2 linked regions of the Solwaraspora sp. WMMD1047 genome follow. The protein of the gene in region 2 interacts with the protein of the main gene of each other region in a pairwise test. Links are inferred from orthologs where the notes say so. Each region holds a gene or a part of one and is shown on either strand. Other genes may lie near its edges.

What was found.
Region 1: the proteins of nth (region 2) and aceE interact in binary tests that used the Escherichia coli proteins (3 or more experiments, as listed by UniProt). The link is inferred for Solwaraspora sp. WMMD1047 from one-to-one orthologs.

The regions. Positions count from the first base shown.
Region 1 is NZ_JARUBL010000001.1:5,377,980-5,392,699, reverse strand. What follows is about bases 7,681-11,001. They hold aceE (pyruvate dehydrogenase (acetyl-transferring), homodimeric type), read right to left. Parts: upstream 10,632-11,001; coding sequence 7,881-10,631; downstream 7,681-7,880. Other genes in these bases: O7627_RS24545 (YjbQ family protein), read left to right, coding at 10,799-11,001; O7627_RS24555 (SRPBCC family protein), read left to right, coding at 7,681-7,728. Outside these bases: O7627_RS24590 (hypothetical protein), read left to right, coding at 1-164; O7627_RS24585 (hypothetical protein), read right to left, coding at 173-823; O7627_RS24580 (copper resistance CopC family protein), read left to right, coding at 1,110-1,646; gltX (glutamate--tRNA ligase), read right to left, coding at 1,704-3,113; O7627_RS24570 (SLC13 family permease), read left to right, coding at 3,217-4,464; O7627_RS24565 (MFS transporter), read right to left, coding at 4,498-5,781; O7627_RS24560 (GH1 family beta-glucosidase), read right to left, coding at 5,778-7,136; more of O7627_RS24555, read left to right, coding at 7,276-7,680; more of O7627_RS24545, read left to right, coding at 11,002-11,203; O7627_RS24540 (alkaline phosphatase D family protein), read right to left, coding at 11,252-12,928; O7627_RS24535 (transketolase C-terminal domain-containing protein), read left to right, coding at 13,167-14,720. UniProt on the Escherichia coli protein: Component of the pyruvate dehydrogenase (PDH) complex, that catalyzes the overall conversion of pyruvate to acetyl-CoA and CO(2).
Region 2 is NZ_JARUBL010000001.1:365,228-379,446, reverse strand. The notes cover bases 92-2,911. They hold nth (endonuclease III), read right to left. Parts: upstream 1,955-2,911; coding sequence 1,229-1,954; downstream 92-1,228. Other genes in these bases: O7627_RS01765 (CapA family protein), read right to left, coding at 2,094-2,911; O7627_RS01775 (TlpA disulfide reductase family protein), read right to left, coding at 525-1,232; O7627_RS01780 (CoA pyrophosphatase), read right to left, coding at 92-441. Outside these bases: more of O7627_RS01780, read right to left, coding at 1-91; more of O7627_RS01765, read right to left, coding at 2,912-3,305; O7627_RS01760 (adenosylcobinamide amidohydrolase), read right to left, coding at 3,365-4,192; O7627_RS01755 (Crp/Fnr family transcriptional regulator), read left to right, coding at 4,424-5,101; O7627_RS01750 (GntR family transcriptional regulator), read left to right, coding at 5,811-6,569; O7627_RS01745 (metallophosphoesterase family protein), read left to right, coding at 6,644-7,402; O7627_RS01740 (Imm1 family immunity protein), read right to left, coding at 7,485-7,889; O7627_RS01735 (hypothetical protein), read right to left, coding at 8,408-8,614; O7627_RS01730 (hypothetical protein), read right to left, coding at 8,607-8,828; O7627_RS01725 (hypothetical protein), read right to left, coding at 8,876-9,013; O7627_RS01720 (GntR family transcriptional regulator), read left to right, coding at 9,095-9,898; O7627_RS01715 (TetR/AcrR family transcriptional regulator), read left to right, coding at 10,036-10,713; O7627_RS01710 (TIGR03084 family metal-binding protein), read left to right, coding at 10,706-11,506; O7627_RS01705 (acyclic terpene utilization AtuA family protein), read left to right, coding at 11,503-13,407; O7627_RS01700 (carboxyl transferase domain-containing protein), read left to right, coding at 13,404-14,219. UniProt on the Escherichia coli protein: DNA repair enzyme that has both DNA N-glycosylase activity and AP-lyase activity. The DNA N-glycosylase activity releases various damaged pyrimidines from DNA by cleaving the N-glycosidic bond, leaving an AP (apurinic/apyrimidinic) site.

The sequences.
Region 1 (14,720 bases), 5.0 Mb from region 2 along the record:
GTGATCCCGACGAGCCGGTCATTCGGGCGGAGGCGGCGGAGTCCGAGCCCTCGACGGGCTGCCAGACCGACCGGTCCGGCTGGGCCGGCGCACATCGGCACGGCGCGGTCCGACCCAGGCCGCGGCCAACCCGCCGGCAACGGCCGCCGGGCCGTTGGTGCTGACCGGACCGTCACCGGGTGCGGCGGCGCACCAACAGGGCTATCCCGGCCAGGCCGAGGGTGATGGTCAGCAGTACGGCGCCGTTGAGCAGCAGCAGATGGCGCAGTTCGCCGAGCACCCGGTCGAGGTTGTCGCCCGCACCCAGCCCCTCGTCGGGGATCACCCGCTCGCCGCCGCCGATGCCACCGCTGATCGGGTCGGACCGCTCCGGCAGCGGTGCGCCGGCCGCCCGGAGCGTCTCGGACATGCTGAGCCGGCCGAAGAACCAGGCCGCCGTGGACTTGCGTTCCGGCTGCTTGGCCGGCCGGTGTGCGCGCGGTCCGCCGTTGGCCAGCGGGTACAGGTCGTAGGTCTGCTTGGCGACGTCGTCGGTCAGCAGCACGACCGTGTACTTAGGACCGAGGTCGGCCTTCTTCGGTGCGGTGGTCTGCCCGGCGCCCGTCAGGTAGCTCACCTGGTCGAGCAGCGCGGCGAAGAGCTCCGGGGCGTCGGCCGCCTGCACGTTGATCGGGGCGCCGATGTCGTCGCCGGTGATGGTTACCGTGGTCGGGCCCTTGGGCTCCTTCGGAGCGGCCTGGGCGGTGCCAGGACTGCCGAACCAGACGCCGATCGCGCCCAGCAACGTGACGATCACGAGTCGGAGACTCATCCGTCGGACCATTGCCGACCCCCTCGCCCCGTTTCGATGGATGGTCTTGTGCAGGTCACGCGCTGGTTCGTCGAAGAAGCGCCAGCCGCAATGGACGCGAACCGGGGCGCTATCTGAAAGACTCCGCAGAACGTCGCTCGGTTGCACCGGAACGAGCTGAAGTTGGAACTACCCGCGATCTCCGACCGACTAACCGGACGAGCCGTAGATCACCTATTCGAATCGTAGCTTTGTGGAGGGGACCATGGGGGGCGGCCGGACCCGCACTGTAGCGCTCTTGTTAACTGTCACCGGAGCGATGCTCTCCGTGTTCGCGTTGGCTTCGCCAGCCGCCGCCCACAACGCGTTCACGGGCAGCAACCCCAAGGACGGGGCCAAACTGGCGGAGCCACCACGCCGGATCCAGCTGAACTTCCTGTCCCGCCTGAAGCCCGAGGACACCACGGTGACCGTGACCGGTCCCGACGAGGTCCCGGCGGCCGGCGGGAAGCCGACCTTCGACGGGTCGCGGGTCACGGTGCCGTTCAAGCCGGGTGCCGCCGGTGTCTACATCGTCCAGTACCGGACGCTCTCCTCGGACGGCCACACCATCTCCGGGGAGATCCAGTTCACGATGACCACCGGCACCGCACCGACGCCGGCACCGACCTCGGCCGCCGCCCCGACCCCGACCCCGGCCGCCCCGACCGCCGCGCCGTCGGCCGAGCCGGCACCGTTGGACCGGGCCAGCGACGCCGATCCGACCGCCTGGTGGCCCTGGCTGGTGGTCGCGGTCCTGGCCCTGGCGGCGCTGGCCGGCGGAGTGTTCCTGGTCCGCCGCCGACGGACCGGCTGATCCCGGCCATCGCGGGGGATCGGGTCCGGGCAGCCGACCCGCCGCCGACCGCCCGGGTCAGGGTAGCCGGACCCGGGCGGCCCGCAGCCGGGTCAGGGTCCGGTCCCGGCCGAGCACCTCCAGCGACTCGAACAGCGGCAGCCCCACGCCCCGTCCGGTCACCGCGACCCGCACCGGCGCCTGCGCCTTGCCCAGCTTCAGGCCACGGGCGGCGCCGACCTCCTCCAGGCTGGCCTTCAGGGTCTCGGCGTCCCAGCGCAGCAGCGAATCGAAGGCCGCGATCGTCTCGTCGAGCAGTTCGGCGGAGCCTTCCTTCATCGCCTTGGTCCAGGCGGCCTCGTCGATCAGCGGGGACGCCAGGAAGAGGAAGTCGACGGTCGGGACGATCTCGCTGAGCACCGCGATCCGGGTCTGGGCCAGCGGGGCCACCGCGGCGAACGCCACCGGGTCGAACTCGGCCGGCTGCCACGGGGGTGGCGCGATGGTCGCCGTACCGGTCAGCCAGGGCCCGCAGGCGGCGACGAACTCGTCGACCGGCAGCGCCCGCAGGTACTCGCCGTTGAACGCCCGCAGCTTCTTCTCGTCGAAGAAGGCCGACGACGGGTTGACCTCCTCCAGCCGGAACTCGGTCTCAATCACCGACCAGGGCACGATCTCCCGGTCGCCGCCGGGCGCCCAACCCAGCAACATCAGGTAGTTGCGCATCGCGGCGGCCAGGTAGCCCTCGTCCCGGTACGCCTCCAGGGCCACCTTGTCCCGGCGCTTGGACAGCTTCTGCCGCTTCTCGTTGACCACCACCGGCACGTGTGCCCAGACCGGTGGCTTGACGCCGAGCGCCTCCCAGAGCAGCTGCTGCTTCGGGGTGTTGGGCAGGTGCTCCTCGGCCCGGATCACGTGGGTGATCTCCATCGTGATGTCGTCCACGACGTTGGCCAGCAGGAACACCGGGGACCCGTCGCCGCGGGCGATCACGAAGTCCTCGATCAGGCGGTTCTCGAAGGTCGGCTCACCCCGGATCAGGTCCACCACCACGGTCTCGCCGGTGTCCGGGGTCCGGAACCGCAGCGCCCGACCGGGGGCGGCCGACAGCCCGCGGTCCCGGCAGAAGCCGTCGTAGCCCCGGTACTGCGACCCGGTCCGGGCCTGGACCGCCTCCCGGCTGCAGTCGCAGTAGTAGGCCCGACCGGCGGCGTGCAGTCGGGCGGTCGCGGCCCGGTGCTCCTCGGCGTTCGCGGACTGGAAGTACGGACCCTCGTACGTGCCGCGCTGGATGCCGATCCAGTCCAGCGCCGAGAGGATGCCCTCGGTCCACTCCGGTTTGTTCCGGGCCGCGTCGGTGTCCTCCACCCGCAGCACGAAGACCCCCCCGCGCTGCTTGGCGTAGATCCAGTTCTGCAGCGCCGAGCGGGCACCGCCGACGTGGAACATTCCAGTCGGAGAAGGGGCAAAGCGTACGCGTACCGTCACGCCCTCAGCCTACGGCCGGACCCCCGGTGCAATGCCACCAGGTTTGGGTACCCGGCCCGGGCGGTGAAGATAGCGGGGCTGACCAGGGAGGAACCGCTCGACAATGAGTTGCGACACCGGCCCGGCGGAATCCGGCGTACGCACCGCGCGGCCGCCCGGCCGCAGGTGGCGGGCACCCCGGCCGGGCTGGCCGGACCTGCTCCCCATCGCGCTGCTGGCGCTCGCCGCCGGGCTGCTGGCGACCGGGCTGCTGCCGACCGAGCGGGCGGCGGCCGCCCTCTGGCGTACCGCGCCGTTGTTGATCTTCTTGGTGGCGGTGCTGGTGCTGGCCGAGCTGGCGGCCCGGGCCGAGGTCTTCGACGTGCTGGCGGTCCGGATGGCCATCGCCGGCCGGGGCAGCTACCCGGCGCTCTTCGCGCTCAGCGTCGGCCTCGCCGCGGTCACCACCATGATCCTCAACCTGGACACCACCGCTGTCCTGCTGACCCCGGTGATGCTTGCCGTCGCGGTCCGGGCCGGCATCGCCACCCTGCCGCTGGCGATGACGACCGTCTGGCTGGCGAACACCGCGAGCCTGCTGCTGCCCATCTCCAACCTGACGAACCTGCTGGCCGCCGACCGGGTGGACCTGAGCCCGCTGGGGTTCGCGGAGCGGATGGCGGTGCCGCAGGCGGCGGCGCTGCTGGCCACCGCCGGCTGCCTGTGGATCTTCTACTGGCGGCGAGGGCTGCGGGACGAGCGGCGGTACGCGCCGCCGACCCGGCACCGTCCCCGCGATCCGGTGCTGTTCCGGGTCGCGGCGGTCACCTGCGGCTGCTTCGCCGCCGGGGTGCTCGCCGGGGTGCCGATCGAGATCGTCGCGGTGGCCGCCGCGCTGGCGCTGGTGGCCGCGTTCGCCGCCCGGGACCGGGCCGGGCTGCGCGGCGGCCTGGTCTCCTGGCGGCTGCTCGGGTCGGTGACCGGGCTCTTCCTCGTGGTGGAGGCGATCAGCCGGCACGGACTGCTGACCGAAATGGCGAAGCTGATCGGCCCGGACGGCGGCCCGGCGGGGATCTGGCGGGCGGCGGCCACCGGGGCCGGGCTGTCGAACCTGGTGAACAACCTGCCGGCCTACCTGGCCGGCGAGGCGGTCGTCCCGGCCGGCAACCACGATCAGCTCCTCGGCCTGCTGATCGGCACGAACGTCGGCCCGCTGGTGCTGCCCTGGGCGTCGCTGGCGACGCTGCTCTGGCTGCAACGCTGCCGGGCCGCCGGGGTACGGATCCACTGGCCCCGGTTCGTCGCCACCGGCGCGGTGACCGCCGTCGTGGTCCTGTCGGCCGCCGTCGGTGCGCTGCTGGCCACCGGCTGAGGTCGGGCCGCTGGGGTGGCGACCGGACGGGGATCAGCGTACGGAGCGGATCTGGACGACCAGGACGGCGCCGAGCAGGGTGACCACGGCGGTGACCGCGTACAGGGTCGGATAGCCGCCCAGGTGCACCACGATCGGGGCGGAGAGCGCCGGCCCGAGCACCTGGGGCGCCGAGTTGGCGATGTTGATCACGCCGAGGTCCTTGGCCCGGTCGGTCGCCCGGGGCAGCACCTGCGTGATCAGCGCCGCGTCCACGGCCAGGTAGATCCCGTAGCCGGCGCCGAGCAGCAGAGCGGCCACCATCGCCATCGGCCAGACCGGCCAGATGGCGAGCAGCAGCGCGGCGACGGTCATCACCACCCCGGACCAGATCACGAAGATCTTGCGCCGGCCGGACCGGTCCGAACGCCGGCCGGCGACCACGGCCGTCGCCATCATGCCGACCGTGTAGAGCAGGATCAGGACCAGCAGCCCGCCCTCCGGGTCGGCGTGCCGGACCTCGTCCTGCAGAAAGTAGAGCAGGTAGAGGGTGCCGAGCGCGTTGCCGATCTGGACCAGGAAGCGGGTGCCCCAGGCCCAGGCGAAGTCCGGGTGCCGGCGCGGGCTGACCCAGAGCCCGGCCAGCAGGTCCCGGGGCCGAAGCCGGGCGCGGGCGCCCCGGGGCAGCGGGTCGTCGGCGGTCAGCAGCGCGAACGGCAGCGACAGCAGCAGCAGTGCGATCGCCACCGCGACGTAGCCGGCGGCGTTTCCGGTCACCACGGCGGTGACCAGGATCGCGCCCAGCACCAGGCCGAGGGCCTGCGGGATGCCCACCCAGCCGGAGACCCCGCCGCGCTGCGGCACCGGCACCCGGTCCGGCACCGCCGCGGTCAGGGTGGCCAGCATCGCGTTGAGGCAGAGTTGGGCGGCCACCCAGCCGACCGCGACCCCGAGGATGGTCCGCTGCTGGGCCAGCAGGACCAGGGAGAGGGCGGCGAGCAGGCCGCCGACGACGGTCCAGACGTGCCGGCGGCCGAAGTCGCGCCCGCCCAGCCGGGGCCGGGTCCGGTCCGACAGCGCACCGGCGATCGGGTTGGCCAGCACCGCCGCCAGCGCGCCGAGGCCGGTCACCAGCGCCAGCATCTCCTCCTTGTCGCCCGGCGAGATCGATTCGATCTGCTGCGGAAGCAGCACCTGGATCGGGGTGAAGAACGCCATCCAGAGCCCGAGGTTGGCGCTGAACAGCAGCGCGATCCAGCGCGGCCGGACCTGGTCGGTCGGCTCGGCGAGCGCGGCCGGCGGTGGCAGCGAGGCCGGGGTCGGGTCGAAGGTGGTCACGGCAGCCGGCCGGCGGCGATCACGTCCCGGTACCAGGCGTACGAGGTTTTCGGGGTCCGGCGCTGGGTGTCGAAGTCGACGTGCACCAGGCCGAACCGTTTGGTGAACCCCTCGGCCCACTCGAAGTTGTCCAGCAGCGACCAGACGAAGTAGCCCCGCACGTCCACGCCGTCCGCGATCGCCCGGTGCACGGCCCGCAGGTGCCCGTCCAGGTACGCCACCCGGTCCGGGTCGTGGCAGCGGCCGTCCGGGCCGACCGTGTCGTCGTAGCTGCAGCCGTTCTCGGTGATCTGGATCGGCGGCAGCGCCGGGCCGTACTCGCGGTGCAGGCCGGTGAGCAGCTCGTGCAGGCCGTCGGGGACGACCGGCCAGTCGAAGCTGGTGGTCGGGTGGCCGGTCAGCGGCACCAGCTCGAACGGCAGCGGCCCGGCCGGGTCGTCCGGTGCCCGTACCCCGGTGGGGTTGTAGTAGTTGACGCCGAGCGCGTCCAGCGGCGCGGCGATCGTGGCCAGGTCGCCGTCGCGGACCACGGCCAGGTCGAACGGCAGCTCGGCCGGGTAGCTGCGGCCGAAGAGCGGGTCGGTGAAGAGCCGGTTCTGCAGTGCGTGGAAGGCCGCCGCGGCGGCCAGGTCGGCGTCGCCCGGTTGGGCGCCGGCCGACCCGAACGCCCGCACCGGGGAGTAGTTGTTGGTGATGGCGACCGGGGCGCCGGTGCGGGCGCGCAGCGCGGCGACGGCCAGCCCGTGCCCGAGCATCTGGTGGTGGGCCACCGGGAAGGCGTCGAAGAGCAGCGCCCGGCCGGGGGCGTGGCTGCCGACGCCGTACCCGAAGCTCATGTGCACGAACGGCTCGTTGAGGGTGATCCAGAGCTTCACCCGGTCGCCGAGGCGGTCGGCGACCAGCCCGGCGTAGTCGGCGAACCGGGTCGCGGTGTCCCGGGACAGCCAGCCGCCGGTGTCCTCCAGCGGTTGCGGCAGGTCCCAGTGGAAGAGCGTGGCGACCGGGTCGATGCCCCGGTCGAGCAGGGCGTCCACCAGCCGGTCGTAGAACGCCAGCCCGGCCGGGTTGGCGGGGCCGCTGCCGGTCGGCTGGATCCGGGGCCAGCTGATCGAGAACCGGTACGCGGTGACGCCGAGCCCGGCCAGCAGGTCGACGTCCTCGGCGTACCGGTGGTAGTGGTCGCAGGCGACGTCGCCGGTGCTGCCGTCGGCGACCGCGCCCGGGGCGTGGGTGAAGGTGTCCCAGATCGACGGGCCGCGGCCGTCCGCGTCGACGGCCCCCTCGATCTGGTACGCCGAGGTGGCCGCGCCCCAGGTGAAGCCGGCCGGAAAGTCGAGCGACGGACCCCGGTTCATCAGCCCTCCAGCGCAAGACGCGAAAGTTGCTCGCACTCTAGACGGCGCGGCGTGTCGACGGAAGGGCGTCCGGATTCGTCCGGTTATGCGGCTAAGGTGGGTAATGGTCAGTTAATGCCCTCAATGGAGGCGACTGCAGATGATGCTGATTGAACGCTGCACCCGGGTGGCGGCACCGATCGAGGCCGTCTGGGAGGTGGTTCGGCGAGCCGAGCACCTGCCGGCCTGGCTGACCGGGGTCCGGCAGGCCGAAGTGGTCTCCGGCGACGGCGTCGGCCGCCGGCACCGGGTGGAGGCCGCCGACGGCGCGATGTTGGACGCCGAGGTGATCGCCTACCAGGAACCGACCCTGATCGCCTGGCGCGAGCGGGCCGAGGGTGCGGGCGCGCGCTCCGAGGCGCGCACCGAGGTGTACGTGGAGCTCACCGCCGAGGACGACGGGGACACCTCGGTCCGGCTGATCGTGGTCCGCTGGCCGGCCGGCCCGGTCAGCAGCGCGCTGCTGCGCTGGGGGATGCGCCGGGTCGGCACCGACCTGGAGGGCTCACTGGCCCGACTGACCGGCCTGGCGACGCTGACGGCGGTCGGCTGACCGGCTGCGGCCTGCTGACCGGCTGCGGCCTGCTGACCGGCTGCGGCCTGCTGACCGGCTGCGGTTTGCGGATCGGCCGACCCACGCCGGCGGACCGGCGAACTCACCGTCCCGCCAGGACTGATCCGGCGGGACGGTGACTGCGCACCTGCCTACGAGTCGCCGCCGGTCTCGCCGACCGGGGCGGCGGTGACGTCGTCGATGGCGTACTTCTTGGCGGCCTCGGCCGGCACCGACGCCGGCACCTTGCCCGCCTTGGCGAGCTGCCGCAGCGTCGCCACCGCGATCGACTCCGCGTCGACGTGGAAGTGCCGGCGCAGCGCGTGCCGGGTGTCGGAGAGGCCGAACCCGTCCGTGCCCAGCGAGGTGTAGTCGTTCGGGATCCACCGGGAGATCAGGTCCGGCACGGCCCGCATCCAGTCGCTGACCGCCACCACCGGGCCGTCGGTGTCGGCGAGCTTGCGCTGGATGTACGGCACCTGCTGGTCGCCGCCCGGGTTCAGCAGGTTGTGTTCCTCGCAGCGGACCGCGTCGCGACGCAGCTCGGTCCAGGAGGTCACCGACCAGACGTCGGCGGCCACCCCCCAGTCCTGGGCGAGCAGCTGCTGCGCCTTGAGCGCCCACTGCATGCCGGTGCCGGAGGCGAGGATGTTGGCCCGAGGGGCCGCCTCGTCGCCGCCGGCCGCCGGGGCCGGCGAGTAGCGGTAGATGCCGCGCAGCAGCCCGTCGACGTCCACGTCCTCGGGCTCGACCGGCTGCAGGATCGGCTCGTTGTAGACGGTCAGGTAGTAGTAGATGTTCTCCGGCTGCTCGCCGTACATCCGGTGCAGACCGTTCTCGACGATGTGCGCGATCTCGAACGCGAACGCCGGGTCGTAGGCGACCACCGCCGGGTTGGTGGCGGCCAGCAGGTGCGAGTGGCCGTCCTCGTGCTGCAGGCCCTCCCCGTTCAGGGTGGTCCGGCCGGCGGTGGCGCCCAGCACGAAGCCCCGGACCATCTGGTCGGCGGCGGCCCAGAACGCGTCACCGGTGCGCTGGAAGCCGAACATCGAGTAGAAGATGTAGAGCGGGATCATCGGCTCGCCGTGGGTGGCGTACGACGACCCGGCGGCGGTGAACGAGGCGACCGAGCCGGCCTCGTTGATCCCCTCGTGCAGGATCTGGCCGCTGGTGGCCTCCTTGTACGACAGGAACAGCTCCCGGTCCACCGAGGTGTACTTCTGCCCGTGCGGGGAGTAGATCTTCTGGGTCGGGAAGAGCGAGTCCATGCCGAAGGTGCGCGCCTCGTCCGGGATGATCGGCACCCACCGCTTGCCGAACTCCCGGTCCTTCATCACGTCCTTGAGCAGCCGGACGAAGGCCATCGTGGTGGCGACCTTCTGCTTGCCGGAGCCCTTCTTGACGTCGGCGAACCGCTCCGAACCCGGGATCCGCAGCGGAACCGGCGCGGTCCGCCGCGACGGCAGGTAGCCGCCGAGCTGCTCGCGCCGCTCGCGCAGGTAGGTCATCTCGTCGGAGTCGTCGGCCGGCCGGTAGTACGGCGGCAGGTACGGGTTGGCCTCCAGCACCTCGTCCGGGATGTCCAGGTAGAGCCGGTCGCGGAAGGTCTTCAGGTCCTCCAGCGTCAGCTTCTTCATCTGGTGCGTCGCGTTGCGACCCTCGAAGTGCGAGCCGAGCGTCCAGCCCTTGATGGTCTTGGCCAGGATCACCGTCGGCTGTCCGGTGTGCTCGGTGGCCGCCTTGTAGGCCGCGTACAGCTTGCGGTAGTCGTGCCCGCCCCGCTTGAGGTTCCAGATCTCCTCGTCCGAGAGGTGCTCGACCATCTTGCGGGTGCGCGGGTCGCGGCCGAAGAAGTGCTCCCGCACGTACGCGCCGGACTCGGCCTTGTAGGTCTGGTAGTCGCCGTCCGGGGTGGTGTTCATCAAATTCACCAGCGCGCCGTCGGTGTCGGCGGCGAGCAGCGGGTCCCACTCCCGGCCCCAGACCACCTTGATCACGTTCCAGCCGGCGCCCCGGAAGAACGCCTCCAGCTCCTGCATCACCTTGCCGTTGCCCCGGACCGGCCCGTCCAGCCGCTGCAGGTTGCAGTTGATCACGAAGGTGAGGTTGTCCAGCTCCTCCCGGGCGGCCACCCCGATCGCGCCCAGCGACTCCGGCTCGTCCATCTCGCCGTCACCGAGGAACGCCCATACGTGCTGGTCGGAGGTGTCCTTGATGCCCCGGTGCTGCAGGTAGCGGTTGAACCGGGCCTGGTAGATGGCGTTTATCGCGCCGAGTCCCATCGAGACGGTCGGGAACTCCCAGAAGTCCGGCATCAGCCGCGGGTGCGGGTACGACGGCAGCCCGCCGCCGGGGTGCGACAGCTCCTGCCGGAACCCGTCGAGCTGGTGCTCGGTGAGCCGGCCCTCCAGATAGGCGCGGGCGTACATGCCGGGGGAGGCGTGGCCCTGGTAGAAGATGTGGTCGCCGCCGCCGGGGTGGTTCTTGCCCCGGAAGAAGTGGTTGAAGCCGACCTCGTAGAGCGACGCCGAGCTGGCGAAGGTGGAGATGTGCCCGCCGACCCCGATCTCGGGGCGCTGCGCGCGGTGCACCAGCATCGCGGCGTTCCACCGGATGAAGGCGCGGATCCGCCGTTCGATGTGCTCGTTGCCGGGGAACCACGGCTCCCGCTCCGGCGCGATGGTGTTGAGGTAGTCGGTGGTGGTCAGGGGCGGCACCCCGACCTGACGCTCCCGGGCCCGTTCCAGCAACCGCAGCATGACGTACCGGGCGCGCTTGGCGCCCCGCGCGTCGATGACGCCATCGAGCGACTCGACCCACTCGCCGGTTTCTTCGGGGTCGATGTCCGGAAGCTGGCTCGGCAGGCCGTCACTGATCACCGGGCGCTTGCGTTCCGTGGCCACGGGCGTCCCCTCGGTTGTGTGTGTGGTTTACGTCTCTAGCACCATCCTGCCCCCTGGTGCCTTCCCGCGTCACGTCTAGCCGCCGCAGGGCGACGATCGACACATGTACCGACCGGTAACTTTGGGTGATCCGGCCCGCCGGGCGGCGGTCCGGCAAACTGGGGCCCATGCGCACTGAAGTGGTCACCATCCGCACCGGGTCCCGGCCGACCGTCCGGGACCTCACCGCCGAGGCGGAACGGTTCCTCGCCGGCGCGGGCGACGGGCTGCTGCACGTCTTCGTCCCGCACGCGACCGCCGGCCTGGCCATCATCGAGACCGGCTCCGGCTCCGACGACGACCTGCTCAGCGCACTCAACGACCTGCTGCCCGCCGACGACCGGTGGCGCCACCGGCACGGCTCACCGGGGCACGGCCGGGACCACGTGCTGCCCGCCTTCGTGGCGCCGTACGCCACCCTGCCGGTGCTCGGCGGCCGGCTCGCGCTCGGCACCTGGCAGTCGATCTGCCTGGTCGACCCGAACGGCGACAACGCCACCCGCCAGGTCCGCTTCTCCTTCCTGGCCGGCTGACCCCCGTCGGGCGCCCGGCTGACCTCGCCGGGCGCCCGCTGGGGCCGGTCAGGGCCGCGTCGTCTCCCGGTCGACGGTCTCGGCGCCCTGGTCGGTGCCCCGGTCGGCACCGGACCGGGCCGGGGCCGGGTCGAGCGGCCGGTCGTAGGTCTGCTGCGGGCCGGGGACCCGGTCCTCGACGACGAACGACGCCCGGGTGTGCACCGGCGCTCCCGGGCTGCTCACGTACGGCACCACCTCGAAGTCGGCGGTGAGCTGCCGCGGGGTGAGCCGGGTCAGCACGTACCCCCGCTGGTTGTTGTAGAACCGCAGGTGCGGGTTGATGGCCAGGAACGGGTGGCTGGCCGGGTCGGAGTCGGCACCGTCGCCGCCGGAGGTGATCGAGGAGCAGACCAGCTCGCTGCCGACCGTGCGTCCGGTCGGGTCCGCGTAGTCGAGTTTGAGGTCGCTGGCCCAGTGCGCGTGCACGTCACCGGTGAGCACCACCGGGTTGCGCACCCCCGCGTCCAGCCAACCCCGGGTGATCCGCTCCCGGGACGCCACGTAGCCGTCCCAGGCGTCCATGCTGGTCACGGTCGCCGGTCCGGCGTCGTTGTCCCGCTGGGCGAAGAAGACCTGCTGGCCGAGGATGTCCCAGCGCGCCTCCGACCGCCGGAACCCGTCCAGCAGCCAGCGCTCCTGCTCGGCGCCGGTGATCGACCGGGCCGGGTCGCCGGCCGCCGCGCAGTCCCGGTAGCCGTCCCCGCAGGCCTGGTCGTCGCGGTACTGCCGGGTGTCGAGCAGGTGGAAGGTGGCCAGCCGGCCCCACCGGACCCGCCGGTAGAGCTGCATGTCGATGCCGCGCGGCACCGAGCCGCGCCGCAGCGGCATGTTCTCGTAGTACGCCTGGAAGGCGGCCGCCCGCCGGTCCAGGAAGCCCGGCTGCGGATTCTCCGGCCGCTCGGGCACCTCGTCGGCCCAGTTGTTGTCCAGCTCGTGGTCGTCCCAGACCACCAGCCACGGCGCGGCGGCGTGCGCCGCCCGCAGATCCGGGTCGGTCTTGTACTGGGCGTGCCGCTGCCGGTAGTTGGCGAGCGTCACCGTCTCCGGGCCCTCGTGGTCGCGCGGGTTGCCGCCCGGGGCGACGTACGCGCCGGCGGTGTACTCGTACTGGTAGTCGCCGAGGTGCAGGACCAGGTCCGGCTCGGCCTCGGCCAGCCGCCGGTACGCGGTGAACCAGCCGTGCTCGTACTGCGAACAGGAGACGAACGCCATCGCCAGCGGCCCGCCCATGGCCCACGGGGGCGGTGCGGTGCGGGTGCGGCCGACCGGCGAGACGTACCGCTCGACGCGGAACCGGTAGAAGTACTCCCGGCCGGCCGGCAACCCGCCGAGCTCGACGTGCACGCTGTGCGCGGCGGCCGGCGAGGCGACGGCGGTGCCGCGCCGCAGGACGTGCCGGAACCGCTCGTCGGCGGCGAGTTCCCAGCGCACCGGCACCGGTCGCGACGGCATCCCGCCGAGGCCGTCCTCGGCCAGCGGCTGCGGGGCGAGCCGGGTCCAGAGCACGAAGCCGTCGTGGTCCGGGTCACCCGAGGCGACGCCGAGGGTGAACGGGTCGGCCGCCAGCGGGCGGGTGGCCGCGGCGCCCACCGGCGCGGCGGTGGCGGCGGCGGGTCCGGCCAGCGCCGCGCCGCCGGCGCTCACCCCGGCCGCGACGAGCAGGCTACGTCGGGACAGTGACATGTGCGACTCCCCAGAATCCGTGACGGACCCCCGGGCCGTGGACCGGCCGGCGGGTCGGACTGCGGGCAGCGTCGCGAGTTCCGGTTCACGCCACGGTTCGGGTCGTTGACAGCCCGCCGAACACAGCGGTAAATCTCGATCAATTGCGTCCGCGGGCAGCGGCCGAATCACCGTCCGTGATGCGACACACCGGTGCGCTGCGGGCCGTTCAAGTGGTCAGGTCGGGCGCGCGTCGGTAATGCTGTCCGACGTGACGACCCCTCAAGATCTCGACGAACGGTTCCGGGTAGCGGTCGGCGCGCTGACGGCCGCGGACGCCGAGCGTCCGGTCGACGGCCCGGTGCGGGAGGGGACCGGGCTCACCGGGGAACGGGCGCTGGCGCTCTTCGACGCCCAGCTCACCAGCCGGCACCTCGACCTCGCGGCGCGCTGGCTGCGCAGCTTCGGCGAGGGCTACTACACCATCGGATCGGCGGGGCACGAGGGGAACGCGGCGGTGGCCGAGGCGGTCCGACCGACCGACCCGGCGCTGCTGCACTACCGGTCCGGCGGCTTCTACTGCGCCCGGGTGGCGCAGGCCACGCCCACCGGGCCGGCCACCAACTCCGGCGACGACGGCGAGTCCGACCCGCCGGAGGCGGTCACCGAGGCGGCCCGGGACGTCCTGCGCGGCGTGGTCGCCTCGGCCAGCGAGCCGGTGGCGGGCGGGCGGCACAAGGTGTTCGGCAATCCCGCGCTGGCGGTCGTCCCGACCACCTCGACGATCGCCTCGCACCTGCCCCGCGCGGTCGGCGTCGGGTTCGCGATCGAGCGGCTGCGCCGGCTGGCCGGCGCGGCGCAGGGCCGCGGCACCGGCCGGCACCGCCCGGGTACGGGCGCCCGAGCGCCGGTCGACATCCGGGCGCCGTGGCCGGCCGACTCGATCGTGGTCTGCTCGTTCGGCGACGCCTCGGTCAACCACGCCAGCGCGGTGGCCGCCTTCAACACCGCCGGCTGGTGCGACCACACCGGCCTGCGCATCCCGGTGCTCTTCGTCTGCGAGGACAACGGCCTGGGCATCAGCGTGCGCTCGCCGGACGGCTGGGTGGCGGCGACCCTGCAGGCCAAGCCGGGGCTGCGCTACTTCGCCGCCGACGGCTGCGACCTGGCAGCCAGCTTCGACGCCGCGACGGAGGCGGCGACCTGGGTACGTCGGCACCGGCGCCCCGCCGTGCTGCACCTGTCGACCGTACGGCTGATGGGCCATGCCGGCGCGGACGCCGAGGTGGCCTACCGGTCGGCCGCCGACATCGATCGCGACCTGGCGCGGGATCCGCTGGTGGCCACCGCCGGCCTGCTGGTGGCCGCCGGCCTGACCAGCCCGGACGAGCTGATCGCCCGGTACGACGAGGTCGGCTGGCAGGTCCGCAAGGTCGCCGAGGAGGTGCTCGGCGAGACGAAGCTGGAGACGGCGTCGGACATCGTGGCCCCGCTCGCGCCGCGCCGCCCGGTGCGGGTCTCCCGGGCGGTCTCCGACGCCGCCGCCCGGGCCGGCGGTCCCGCGGCGGCGGCCCGGGTCACCGCGTTCGCCGGGAAGCCACCGGAGCAGTCCGGCCCGCTCACCCTCGCCCAGACCATCAACGCCACCCTCGCCGACGCGTTGCTGGAGTACCCGACGATGACCGTGTTCGGGCAGGACGTGGCGGTCAAGGGCGGCGTCTACGGGGTGACCAAGGGGCTGCGGGAGCGGTTCGGGGCGTCCCGGGTCTTCGACACGCTGCTCGACGAGACCTCGGTCCTCGGGTTGGCGCTC
Region 2 (14,219 bases):
CCGGTTGTCGGGGTCGACCAGCTCGGCGACGGGCAGCCGGGCCACGTGCGCCACCTCGGCGGGCTGCCGGGGGTGCACGGGGTGCGGCCGGTGCCACCAGCCGAGGACCGGGGTGACCACGAATTCGCTTACCGGAATCCACAGCCTCGGCAGCTGGGCCAGCACCGTCACGCTCGTCGGATCGAGACCGACCTCCTCGTTCGCCTCGCGCAGCGCGGTGGCCGGCGGGTCCGCGTCCCCCTCGTCGGCGGCACCGCCCGGGAAGGCCGGCTGCCCCGCATGGTTACGCAGGGTCGCCGCGCGCTGCATGATCAGCACGTCGGGTCCCTGGCCGGGTTCCTCGCCGAGCAGTACCAGCACGGCGCTCTCCCGACCGCCGCTGGTGGGCGTCCGCAACCGGGTGAAGTCCTCCCGCCGGGCGGCCCGGACCCGACTGAGCAGCGGCTCGCACCAGCCGGGTAGCTGGTCGGCCCCGCCGCCGGTGGCGCCGGACCCGCCGGCACCGCCCCCGGTGGCGTGGCCGGTCACGGTGCCACCGCCACGCCGAGATGCTGCTCGACCAGCTTGCCGAGCGTCTCGTCGTCGAGGGCGCCGGACTCGTCCAGGTGCCGGATCAGGCCCTGGCCGTCCACGAAGGCGGTGACCGGGATGACCCGACGTTCCAGCCCGATCAGCAGCCGCTCCTGCTCGTCGAAGAACTGCGGGAAAGTGATGCCGAGGTCGGCGGCGGTCTCCTCGGCGGCCGCCCGCCGGTCGCGGGTGTCCACCCCGATCACCCGCACCGCGCCGGCGGCCCGCTCATGCAGCCGCTGCAGGGCGGGCAGTTCCTTGCGGCACGGCCCGCACCAGGAGGCCCAGAGGTTGACGACTGCCGGGCCGCGCAGTGCGCCGAGGTCGACCCGCTCCCCGCCGACGAAACAGTCGAGCGTCACGGCTGGCATCGCCCGATGCCCGCCACCCGGGGCCGTTTCCATGGCCACCACTCCCAGGGCCGCCGTTCGTGGGGCCTCCGCCGGGCTCTCGGCCGGAGCGCGTGCGGCAGGCGCGGCCGAGGACCCCGCCGGGACCGGCGGGACGTCGAGTTTCGGGCAGGGCTCGAACGGCGCCGGGTCGGACCCGGCCGTGGCCGACCGACGGTCCGGCTCCGGCGACGGACCGGAACAGCCGGCGGCGAGCAGCGCCAGCGGCAGCAGCACCAGAGCCAGCAGCGGCCCGGCCGAGCGGGGTCTCACGGCACCTCCGCCGCCACGGCCGTCGCCGGGACCAGGCCCGGGTCGATGCCGGCCGCGACCACCAACTCGACCGCGCGGGGGCCCTTGAGCAGCTTCGCCGCGGCCGGCGCCGCCGTCGGCCCCAGCCCGACGGACGGGCAGAGCGGGGCCAGCGTGCAGGCCCCGCAGGCCGGCTTCCGGGCGTGGCAGACCCGCCGCCCGTGGAAGATCACCCGGTGCGAGAGCATCGTCCAGTCCCGCTTCTCGAAGAGCCCGCCGACGGCGCTCTCGATCTTGACCGGGTCGGTCTCGGCCGTCCAGCCCCAGCGCCGGACCAGCCGCTGGAAGTGGGTGTCGACGGTGATCCCGGGGACCCCGAACGCGTTGCCGAGGATCACGTTCGCCGTCTTGCGGCCGATCCCCGGCAGGGTCACCAGGTCGGTCAGCCGGCCGGGCACCTCACCGTCGTACCGCTCCACCAGCGCCTGGCCCAGGTTGATCAGGGAGGTGGTCTTGTTGCGGTAGAAGCCGGTGGGTCGGAGCAGCTCCTCCAGCTCGGCCCGGTCGGCGCCGGCGTAGTCGGCCGCGCTGTGGTAGCGGGCGAACAGTTTCGGCGTGACCTCGTTGACCTTCTTGTCGGTGGTCTGGGCGGAGAGGACCGTGGCCACCGCGAGCTGCAACGGCCCCTGGTGGTCCAGTTCGCAGTGCGCGTCCGGATGGGTCTCGGCCAGCACGCGGGCCATCCGGCGCGCCCGCCGCTTGCGGCCGAGGTCGGTCTCGCCGACCGGGCCGGCGCTGATGGGGGTACTGGTCACGAGGTCAGCGTACGTCGGGGTTGTGACGCCACCGCGGGCCCGGCGGCCCGGCCGCGGTCGTCGCCGGTCAGTCGGCCGGTGGCGGCGAGATGACGCCCTTGGCGTCCAGCTTCGCGCCGGTCTGCGGGAAGTCGGAGCGGTTGAGCTGCTGAATCAGCTTCAACCCGCGCAGGTCGCGGTCCATGGTCGGCTTGCCGGCCCCGTTCATGTACGTCGAGAGGAACTGCCCGCCGGCCCAGCTCCCGTCGGCGTTCAGCTCGACCTTGAGCACCCCGCCCCAGCCGAGCCGGCCGTTGTTGCTGAGCATGTTGCCGCCGCCGGCGAAGTTCCCGAGGCTGTACGCGATCAGCCGGCCCTGGTAGAACTCCATGCCGCGCAGCACGTGCGGCCCGTGCCCGACGATCAGGTCGGCACCGGCGTCGATCATCGCCTTCGAGAATTTGACCGGATCGCCCCGGTTCTCGCCCAGGAACAGCTCGGTGCCGGGCTTGACGCGGGTCATCTCCGACCCCTCCGCACCCATGTGCACCTGGACCACGACCAGGTCGGCCATGGTGGTCGCCTTCTCGATCACCTTCTCCGCGGCGGCGATGTCGACCAGGCTGTTGTTCCAGGCGTACGAGGAGAAGCCGGCGACCGCGACCTTGACCCCCTCGACCTCGGTGACGGTGATCTGGTCCACCGCGCCGGTGTGCAGCAGGTCGTGGCGCTCCAGTGCCTGCTGGGTGTTGCGGTAGCCGGCGGCGCCGAAGTCGTACCCGTGGTTGTTGGCCTGGTTGAGCAGGTCGAAACCGGCGTCGGCCAGGTGCTTGGCGTACGACGGTGGGGCCCGGAACTGGAAGCACCGGGTGGAGTCGGCGCCGCACTTGCCGGTCCCGGTGTCCTCGGTCAGCGGCTCCTCCAGGTTGCCCATCACCAGGTCGGCGGCGAGGGCGTCGCGGACCGAGTCGAAGAAGCCCTCGCCGTCGTTGGCCGGCAGCCGGTTCGGCGCGTTGCCGAGCACGATGTCGCCGGTCGCGGACATCGAGATCGCCCGGTCGGCCGGCGTCGGGCTCGGGGTCGGCGCCGACTGGCCGGTCCCGCCGGTGCTGTCGGCCGAGCCGGCCTGCCAGGTCGGCGCCGGCGGCTCGTCGCGGAGGAACCCGGCCGCGGCGACACCGACCACGCCCAGCCCGACCAGCAGTACGACGACAGCGGCCAGCACCAGGGCCGGCCGGCCGAGCAGTCGTCGGCGGGGGCGTCCCGGGCGGTTGGGTGCCTGATCAGCGTGTGTGGACATCGCCAGCAGACAGTACCGGAACCGGTACCGGGGGACGACTGACCGACCGTCCGGACATTTCAGCGTTCGTGCCGGTCGGCGGCTCGTTTCACCTCGGCCGCGTACCGGACCGACCAGGCCGGACCGGGGTCCGGTCCACGGGCCACGACCGCGTCCCGGGTCGCCCGCGCCAGCGGGGCACCCCAGCGGGACCGCGGACCGCCGTACGCCTCCCGCGGGCCGTCCGGCGGGCAGAGCACCACCACCGCGTCGGTCGCGGTGCCGGTGGCCGCCAGCCCCAGCTCCCAGAGCGCCTGGGCCTTGGCCTCGGTCACCGTGCCGACGGCGTTGACAAGCGCCGCATCGCTCAACCCGACCGGCACCCAGGCGACGATGTTCACCGTCCCCACCTCGCGCGGAGCCGGCGATGATCGCGGCCGGACCGGCACCCGCACCGCCGCCGACCCTGCCGACTCCGGCGTCGCGGGCACCGACTCCGACCCGGGCGCTGAACTCTCCGGTGAGACGGCCAGGATCGCAGGCGCCGACCCGGGCGCTGCCGGCTCCGGGGCGGCGGCCAGGATCGGCGTGCCCAGCCCGATGGTCGCCCAGACGCGCACCCCGGTCTCCTCGCGGGTCACCAGGTCGGCGACGTCGACGCCAGTGAGCAGGCCGATACCGGGTCCGACCAGGTCGAGGTCGTGGGCGAGCGCGGCCAGGTGCGCATCCGGGTCGTCCCGGCGGTACGACATCGGCACGGTCGCGTTGATCAACCAGCGCCGTTCGCCGATCCCGCCGCCCAGCGGCGCGGATCCGATCGCCCGCGCCGGCCCCGGCAGCCGCCAGACCAGCAGCGGAAGATCGAGGCCATCCTCGCGCCGGGACGTCAGCGCGGGACCGGTGATCACGGGCCGACCCTAGCGGTCGGCGCCGAAGCAGGAGCCCCGGGAGTGCCCCGACGAGCCCGTGGGAGCGCGATCGTAGCGAGGTATGAGAACAGATCGGTTACGCTTCTGGATCAAGATTCCCGGGGTGCACCGCCGATCACGGCCGGCGGGCGCCTAGACTTGGCGAACGCGCGACGGATGACCGACCGGCGGACCCGGCCGGCGGACGGCACGCGCGGGTGGAGGTGCGCTATGGATGAGGTACTGGCACGCAGCGGGATCTTCCAGGGCGTGGACCCGGAGGCCGCCGAGGCGCTCGCCAAGGAGATGGAGATCATCGAGTCCCGCAAGGGCGAGATCGTCTTCAACGAGGGCGAACCGGGCGACAGCCTCTATATTGTCCTGAGCGGCAAGATCAAGGTGGGCCGACGCGCCGCCGACGGCCGACAGAATCTGATTGCCGTGATGGGCCCCTCCGACATGGTCGGGGAGCTCTCCCTCTTCGATCCCGGCCCGCGTACGGCCACCGCGACCGCGGTCACCGACACCCGGCTGGCCCGGCTCCGCAAGCAGGCGCTGCGCCCCTGGCTGAACAACCGCCCGGAGATCGCGGAGCAGCTGCTCCGGGTGCTCGCCCGTAGGCTGCGCCGGACGAACGACGCGCTGGCCGACTTGATATTCACTGACGTGCCGGGGCGGGTGGCGAAGAACCTGCTGCAGATGGCCGGCCGGTTCGGCACCCGGGACGGCGGGGTCCTGCGGGTCACCCACGACCTCACCCAGGAGGAGATCGCCCAGCTCGTCGGCGCCTCCCGGGAGACCGTCAACAAGGCACTCGCCGACTTCGCCTCGCGCGGCTGGCTGCGCCTGGACGGCAAGAGCATCATCATCCTCGACCCGGAACGCCTGGCCCGCCGCGCCCGCGTCTAGCCCCAGCCGCAGCCCCACTGGTCGCACCTGTGATCACGAAGGATCCGGTGATCTGGCGCGACCCGAACCCGTCGCGATCACGGGCCGACGTGCAGGGCTGGGGCGGGACCAGGTTCCTGCGTGGCGTCGATTACGCGGCCGTGATGCTCGGCCTCCGCTCGTGAGGATGGCTGGCGCACCGGGTGAAGAAGATCCCGGTGTACGCGGCGGGATCGGTCGTGGGAATCCAGCCGGTGTGTCCGTCCCGGAATGGCCAGGTCGGGACATGACAGGGGCACCGCCCCTTCGCGCCGCCGGGGTAGCGGACGCAGCAACAGGGAACCGCGGTCCCGACGGCGCCGGTAAGTGAGCCGTCGACGTCTACGACCAGCAGCTTGCCGGTGCAGTTCGGACACGGGTCGCCTTCCGGCATGATCAGCGGTCTCGGTATCTGGGGTACGGACATTACTGATGCCTTCCTCCCGAGCCAGCGCGTCACCAGGATCCAGCCATGGGACTAAGCACCTCCCGTTTCCGTCACCCACAGCCTGTGGATAGCACATGTGTACGACGGATGCCTTCCGGCTGACGCCACGTAACACCGGCCGACCACTTACCCTGGCGGAGTTTGCATATGCAAACCCTGATTCGAGTTTCCGTTGAGCCGGGGTGGATAGTCAAGGGTCTGCGTACGCATACTTGGCAGAGATGTGACAGGGGAGGACCGAAGGTGGCAACGGGATACCGCGCGATCGCGGAGATGCTCCGGGCGGCCATCGAGCGGGGGGATTTCCAGCCGGGATCGCGTATCCCGACGGAGCACGAGTTGGCCGAGCAGTACGGCGTCGCGCGGGAGACGGTCCGTCGCGCCTTGGCTGTGCTCAAGGCAGGTGGTCTGCTTGTCTCGGCGACGAGCCAGGGCACCGTGGTGGCCGAGCCGCCGGTACGCCTGTCAGTGACCAGGTACGCCGACGTCACGGATGGGAGCCGGTCAGACAACCACCTGGGGCCGTGGGAGACGGCCTGCGCGCAGCAGGGTGTGCCGGGCCGGGCCGAGGTTGTCGGGGTGAACCGGGCGACCGCAGACGCCTCGCTTGCCGCTCAGCTCGATGTTCCCGAAGGGGCCGAACTGGTGCACCGGGCTCGCGAGATGTGGGCGGGCGACGATGTCGCCCAACTCCAGGACTCGTGGTTGCCCGCCGAGCTCGTGGAGGGCACGCCGCTGGCAGAACCGGGGAAGGTGGTCGGTGGGGTCTACGCGGCGATGCTGTCCGCCGGGCTCGTCCCAGCGACCTTCACCGAGTCACTTTCCGCGAGACTGCCCACCAGAGAAGAGCAGCAGCGGATGCGGCTCGGAGATGCGGCGCCGGTCCTGGAGGTCTGGCGAATCACCCGGGACGGTTCAGGCCGGTCATTGGAGGCGCTGCGTACGGTGGCGGATGCTCGCCGATCCCTGTTCGTCTACGACGACCTGCCGGTCCGGACGTGACAGGGACCCAGGCTCTGGTCTGCCCCAAGCAGAAGGGCGGGACAGCCGCCTCGGGTGGCTGACAGGGTGGGCCGATGCGGAACCGGGTCGCTGTCCTGTCCGATATTCACGGCGTACTGCCGGCGCTGGCGGCGGTGCTGGCCGAGCCGGAGGTTGCCACCGCCGACCGGGTGGTGCTGACGGGGGACATCGCGGCTGGCCCGCAACCGGTCGAGGTCCTGGACCTGCTCACCGAAATCGGCGACCGGGCGGTCTGGGTACGCGGCAACGCCGAGCGGATGATGGTGACCTACCGGCGGGGCGGGACGGTCGACATCCCCGACCCGATCCTGCCGTGGGCGGCCGACCAACTGGGCCGGACCCACCTGGACCGGCTCACCGACCTGCCCACCTCGGCCACGCTGCCTGTGGCAGGGCTTGGTCCGGTGCTGTTCTGCCACGCCACTCCCCGCGACGACGAGGAGGTCGTCCTCGTCGACTCGCGGCTGGACCGGTGGGCGGAGGTGCTCGAAGGCACGGAAGAGGGCGTCCGCACCGTCGTCGGCGGACACACCCACATGCCGTACGTCCGGCTGGCGCACGGGCGGTTGGTCGTGAACCCGGGCAGCGTGGGGATGCCGTACGGGCGCTCCGGGGCGCACTGGGCGCTGCTCGGACCAGGCGTGGAGCTACGCCGCACGGTCTACGACGTAGACGCCGCCTGCGCCGAGGTCGCCGCCAACTCGACCTATCCGGACGCGGCTCGGTGGGCCGACTACTACTTGCGGGCCACCGCCACCGATGCCGACGCCCTGCGCGTTTTCGGACCTCGCGACGGTCGTACTACGTCCTGAGAAGCTGCACCGCTTCGCCCAAAAGGCCCACGATGACGCGACGCTCGTCCACCTCGTACCCGCTTCCAAAGCGAGGTCACGGTCACGAAGAGGGCTGCTCCTCGTTTGCCCAGCGCACGTTGGTCGGGCGTCGGCCGGTGGCGGTGTATTCCAGGACTGCGGCCCGGGCGACCACGGAGGTGACGCGGGCGAGGTTGGCCGGAATGTCGACCAGGCCGGTATCGGGTGACTCGTAGACGGTGATCGGCGTACCGGCCTCTTGCTCGATGGCGTAACTGCCGTCAGGCAGCCAGCGCACCGCCGCCCGGTCGGTGTCGATGTCGATGTCGATGCGCAGGACGGGTTGATCTTGGGTGCCGATGGTCAGGGTCTGCCCGCAGCCCCCGTGCGGCATGATTGTGTCGATCTGCCCATCGAAACGACGCCCCGCATCCTGAACGTCGGTCAGTTCGTAGGGGTGGCCGTGGTAGTCACGCAGCAGTGCCAACGGGCGATCCTTTCGCCGGTGCCGGTGTAGACACTGCCGTTACGAGTGGGGCCCATAGCGCGCAGGCGAGTGAACCATGGCCACGCGTCCAGTCGCCTACGCGGCCGCGATACGCAGCCGTCGCGCCGCGAGGTGGCCCGGACACCGGGTGAAGAAGACCCCGGTGTACGCGGCGGGATCATTCGTGGGAATCCAGCCGGTGTGTCCGTCCTGGTACGGCCAGGTCGGGACATGACAGGGGCACCGCCCCCTCGCGCTGCTGGGGTAGCGGACGCAGCAACAGGGAATTGCGGTCCCTACGATGCCGGTAAGTGAGCCGTCGGTGTCCCACGACCTGCAGAGTGCCAGCGCAGTTTGGACACTGGTCACCCTCCGGTAGGACCAGCGTTCTCGGTTTCTGCGGTAGGGACATGCCTTCCTCCCGAGCCAAAGCTTCACCAGGGTCCAGACGTGGGATTACGTACCTCGTGACCGTTATGGACAGCCTGTGGATAGCACATGTGTACGACGGATGTTCGTTAGCCGATGCTGCGTAGTGCGCGGGAGACGGCCCGGCCGACCGGTGGTCGCCGGGCCGCTTCGGCGAGCACTTGGGTGGCCCAGTCGAGTTCGTCGCAGCCGGGGCCGCAGGACCAGCAGCAGCGGACCCCGGCGTCGCGTGCCTGCTTGACCCGCCGCGCGGCCTCGACCCTGTTCGCCCAGGTGGGGGCGCCGTCGTCAGTCATCGGTGGCACCGCCCGCCGGCTGCTTGCGCGGGCTGGCGTCGTACCGGTGGGGTCGTCGGTTGTCGAACCACGGCGGCGCGAGCCGGGGTTGGCCCTGTTGTCCAAGGTCCAGTGCCTGTCTGATCCGGGTATCGATTGCGGCGTCGCGGGCGACGTCGGCCGCCTGTCGTAGCTCGTCGCCCTTGCGGGCCGGTCGGGCATCTGTCGGTTCCATCGGTCGCACACCTCCCGGGGCGGAGGGTGCGGCGGCCGAGACCCCTGTCAGCCGACCGCCGCACCCAGCGGAGCGGACGCGATCACGAGCGAGATCCAGTTGCCGCTGGTGTCGTAGTTCTCGCGTCCAGACTGGACGGCCGACAGAAGGTGTGGATCTATCTCGTCCCACGGCCGTTTGTCCACACGCTACACCTATACACACCACCCATCTATATAGGTGGTCGCCCAGGGTGAAAGATTCGTCACGGGGCGGACGACGGTACGGTGATCGACGTGCCTTCCCAGCACGAGCGTCCCCGCTACCGGCGGGTCGCCGACGAGCTACGCGGCCGGATCATGTCCGGCGCCATCCCGCCTGGCTCGCTGCTGCCATCCGAGTCCACCCTGATGGGCGAGTTCGACGTCAGCCGCGGCACCGCGCGCGAAGCCATCGCACTACTGCGTTCCGAGGGCCTGGCCGTCACCGAGATGGGTCGAGGCACCTACGCGAGACCCGTGCTGCCGATCCGGCGCCTGGGCTCCGACCGGTACCACCACGAACTTGCTCAGCTCAGTGGCGAACTGCCGCCCGCCACGTCGTTCACCGCCGATCATCACGTCGGCTGGCACGACTACCGTCTCGACAAGACGTTCCGGGAGGTTCCGGCAGGCACCGCCAGGGCGGAGCTATTCGGAGTCGCACCCGAGACCATGCTGCTGGAACGCCAGTTTGTCTTCCACGCGGAAGGCGTAGCTCAGCAGATGTCGACGTCCTGCCTGCTCCTGGAGATGGTGGCGGGCACGCCCGTGGCGGATCCCGACCGGGAACCGTGGCCCGGCGGCAACACAGCCCAACTCCACAGCCTCGGGGTCGTGATCACCGGAATCCGGGAACAGGTCCGGTCGCGGATGCCGGTCCGCGATGAGACCGAGACCCTTCGCATCCCAGGCGGCGTACCCGTCCTCACGATCACCCGACAGACCTACGCCGGAGAGCGCGTGGTCGAGATCGCCACCGACATCGTGCTCCCAGCAGACCGCGTGGTACTCGACTACTGGATAGACCTGACCGACCGCACCTCGACCTGACCGCCAGCCCGTCAGCCATCGGCGGCAGGTGCCGCAGAACCTTGAGCGTTGCCGGAGGGACCGCACGCCAGGCCGCCACGGCGCCGACATAAACAATCAGACTTGACTGTTTGTTTATGGAGCGGGAGGCTGGTGCGGTGTCCACAGAACGGGTGCCGCAGCAGGAGCGCAGTCGCGCCACCCGGGCTCGTCTGCTGACCGCCACCGTCGACTGCCTGGTCGAGTACGGCTGGTCCGGGACCACCACCACTGTCGTCGCAGCCCGCGCTCAGGTCTCCCGGGGCGCCCAGCTGCACCATTACCCGACCCGGGCGGCCCTGGTGGTGGACGCCGTCGGGCACCTCGCGCAGCTGCGCGCCGACGAGATCCGGGCCGAGGCCGCCGCGCTGCCGGCCGGGCCGCGCCGGCTCGACCGGGTGATCGACATGCTCGCCACGGCCTTCACGGGTCCACTCTTCGCCGCCGCGCTGGAGCTGTGGGTCGCCGCCCGCACCGACCGCGACCTGCGCGACGCCCTGGTCCCCCTCGAAGCGATGGTCGGCCGGGAGATGCACCGGCTCACCGTCGAACTGCTCGGCGCGGACGAGCGCCGCCCCGGGGTCCGCGAGTCCATCCAGGCGACCCTCGACCTGCTGCGCGGGCTGGGCGTGGCAAACCTGCTCGCCGACGACTCGGCCCGCCGCACCGCCCTGCTCGACACCTGGAAACGCCAACTCGCCACCATCCTCGACCCACCCACCACCACGCAGTCCAGACCTGCCGCCGACAGTGCGGCTGGCCGGCGCGCACCGGAAGACCGGAGGAACCATGGTTGACCTCGACGCCCTGCTCGCCGACCTGGCCGACGAGTCCGCCGAGTTGGACGCGCTGGTGGCCGGTCGGCCGGCCACCGACTGGGCCCGGCCCACCCCGGCGCCCGGCTGGACCGTGGCCCATCAGATCGCCCACCTGCACTGGACCGACCAGGTCTCGTTGCAGGCCAGCACCGATCTCGACGCGTTCCTCGGCACACTGAGCGCAGCCGCCGCCGACCCGTCCGGCTTCGTCGACAAGGGCGCGGCGGAGGTGCTGGCCGCCGCGCCCGACCCGACCGACCTGCTGACCGCCTGGCGGGCCGGCCGCACGGCGCTGGCCACCGCCCTGACCGGCGTCCCCGAAGGCACCAAGATCCCCTGGTTCGGCGTGCAGATGTCGCCCGCCTCCGTGGCGACCGGTCGGTTGATGGAGACCTGGGCGCACGGCCAGGACATCGCCGACGCACTCGAACACGAGCGCGTCCCGACCGGCCGGCTACGGCATGTCGCGCACCTGGGCACCCGTACCCTGGTCAACGGTTTTCTGGCCCACGGCCGGCCGGCGCCCGAGGTGCCCGTCCGGGTCGAGCTGCGCGCGCCGGACGGCGGCGAGTGGGCGTACGGGCCGACCGGCGCCGCCGACCGGGTCACCGGCACCGCCCTCGACTTCTGCCTGCTGGTCACCCAGCGCCGGCACCGCTCCGACCTCGGACTGGTCGCGACCGGCCCGGTCGCCGACGAGTGGCTCGACATCGCCCAGGCGTTCGCCGGCCCAGCGGGGGCCGGCCGGACGGCGACCCCGGCTGCCGGATGACCGGCCGATCCGCCGTGTTGCGGGTCGGCAACGCATCCGGCTTCTACGGCGACCGGTTCGACGCCTGGCGGGAGATGCTCGACGGCGGCGACCTCGACGTGCTGACCGGCGACTACCTGGCCGAGCTGACCATGCTCATCCTCGGCCGGGACCGGCTGCGCGATCCCGACCTCGGCTACGCCCGCACCTTCCTGCGGCAGATGGAGTCCTGCCTCGGGCTGGCCGCCGATCGCGGGGTGAAGATCGTGACGAACGCCGGCGGGCTCAACCCGGCCGGGTTGGCCGCCGCGCTGCGTGCCCTCGCCGACCGGCTCGGGGTGCCGGTGCGGGTCGGCCACGTCGAGGGCGACGCGCTGGACCGGCCCGACACGCTCACCGCGAACGCGTACCTCGGTGCCTTTGGCATCGCCGAATGCCTGGTCGGCGGCGCGGACGTGGTGGTGACCGGCCGGGTCACCGACGCCTCGCTCACCGTCGGCCCGGCGATCGCGCACTTCGGCTGGGGCCGCGACGACCTCGACGCGCTGGCCGGGGCGACGGTCGCCGGGCACCTGATCGAGTGCGGCGCCCAGGTGACCGGGGGCAACTTCAGCTTCTTCACCGAGCTGCCCGACGGCGGCCGGCGCCCCGGCTTCCCGATCGCCGAGCTGCCCGCGGACGGTTCGGCCGTCATCACCAAGCATCCCGGCACCGGCGGCGCGGTCACCGTGGAGACCGTCACCGCGCAACTGCTCTACGAGATCGGCGGCCCCGACTACCTCGGCCCGGACGTGGTGTCCCGGCTGGACACGGTCACCCTGACCGCGCCGGGTCCGGACCGGGTCCTGGTTTCCGGGGTACGGGGAACACCGCCCCCGCCGACCCTCAAGGTCGGCCTCAACAACCTCGGCGGCTTCCGGAACTCGATGACGTTCGTCCTCTGTGGACTCGACCTCGAGGCGAAGGCCGAGCTGGTGCGGACCCAGCTCACCGATACCGTCGGCGACGGCCTGGAGTTCGTGTTGGCCCGCACCGACCACCCGGACGCGACCGACACCGAGGCGGCGAGCGCGCTGCTGCACGTACACCTGCGCGACAGCGACCCGAAGCGGGCCGGGCGGGCGTTCTCGGCGGCCGCGGTGGAGCTGGCCCTGGCCTCCTACCCCGGCTGCACCCTCACCACCGTGCCTGGCGACGCCACCCCGTACGGCGTGTTCACCGCCGACGAGGTGCCGCAGGAGTCGGTGCGGCAGGTCGCCGTACTACCCACCGGGGAACGGGTGCCGATCCCGCCACCGACCCACACCGCCTCGGTCCCGGCCCGACCTGCCGTGTCCGCGCCGGACCCGACCCGACCGCCGGACCCGACCCGACCGCCGGACCCGACCCGACCGGCAGACCCGGTGACCGTCAGATCCGGGCCGGCGGACCGCGAGCCGGGGCCGGTGGCGGATGCGGGAGGTCGGCGTGGGCCGTTGGGCAGCGTGGTCGGGGCGCGGTCCGGGGACAAGGGCGGCGACGCCAACCTGGGGGTCTGGGCCCGCACCGATCCCGGGTACGCCTGGCTGCGCGGCTGGCTCACCGTCGACCGGCTGCGCGAACTGCTGCCGGATACCGCCGACCTGCCGGTCGAACGGTACGAACTGCCGAACCTGCGGGCGATCAACTTCGTGCTGCGGGGCCTGCTCGGACCCGGGGTGGCCGGCTCGACCCGGTTCGACCCGCAAGCCAAGGCGCTCGGCGAACTGCTCCGCTCCCGGATCGTCGACCTGCCGGCGGAGACGTTGCCGGAGCCGGCTGAGCCGGAGTCACCGGAGCCGGCAGGCCCGACGTCTCCGGAGCCGACTGAGCCGGAGTTGCCGCAGGCGGCAGGCCCGGAGTTGCCGGAGCTGACCGGACCGGAACGAGGAGGCCCGCGGTGACAGTCTTGACGACCGCCGTCGACCCGGATGCGCCGGCGTACCGGGAGAACCGGGACGCGATGCTGGACCGGCTCGCGGAGCTGGAGGCGGCACTGGGGACCGCCCGCTCCGGCGGAGGGGCGAAGTACACCGACCGGCACCACGCCCGGGGCAAGCTGCTGCCGCGGGAGCGGATCGAGCTGCTGCTCGACCGGGACTCGCCGTTCCTGGAGCTCTCCCCCGTCGCCGCCTGGGGCACCGACTTCCCGGTCGGCGCCAGCGTGGTCACCGGCATCGGCGTGGTCGAGGGCGTCGAGTGCCTGGTGGTCGCGAACGACCCGACGGTACGCGGCGGCGCGGTAAACCCGTACTCGCTGCGCAAGACCCAGCGGGCCGGCGAGATCGCCCTGACCAACCGGCTGCCGATGATCAATCTGGTGGAGTCGGCCGGCGCGGACCTGCCGAGCCAGGCCGAGATCTTCATCCCCGGCGGGCGGGTGTTCCGCGACCTGACCCGGCTCTCGGCGGCCGGCGTACCGACCGTCTCGGTGGTGTTCGGCAACGCCACCGCGGGCGGCGCGTACGTGCCCGGGATGTCCGACTACACGATCATGGTGCGGGACCAGGCCAAGGTCTTCCTGGCCGGGCCGCCGCTGGTGAAGATGGCGACCGGCGAGGACGCCGACGACGAGTCGCTCGGCGGCGCCGCCATGCACGCCAGCCGGTCCGGACTGGCCGACTTCCTGGCCACCGACGAGCGGGACGGAATCCGGCTGGCCCGGCAGTGCGTACGCCGGCTGAACTGGCGCAAGCTCGGCCCGCCGCCACGCACC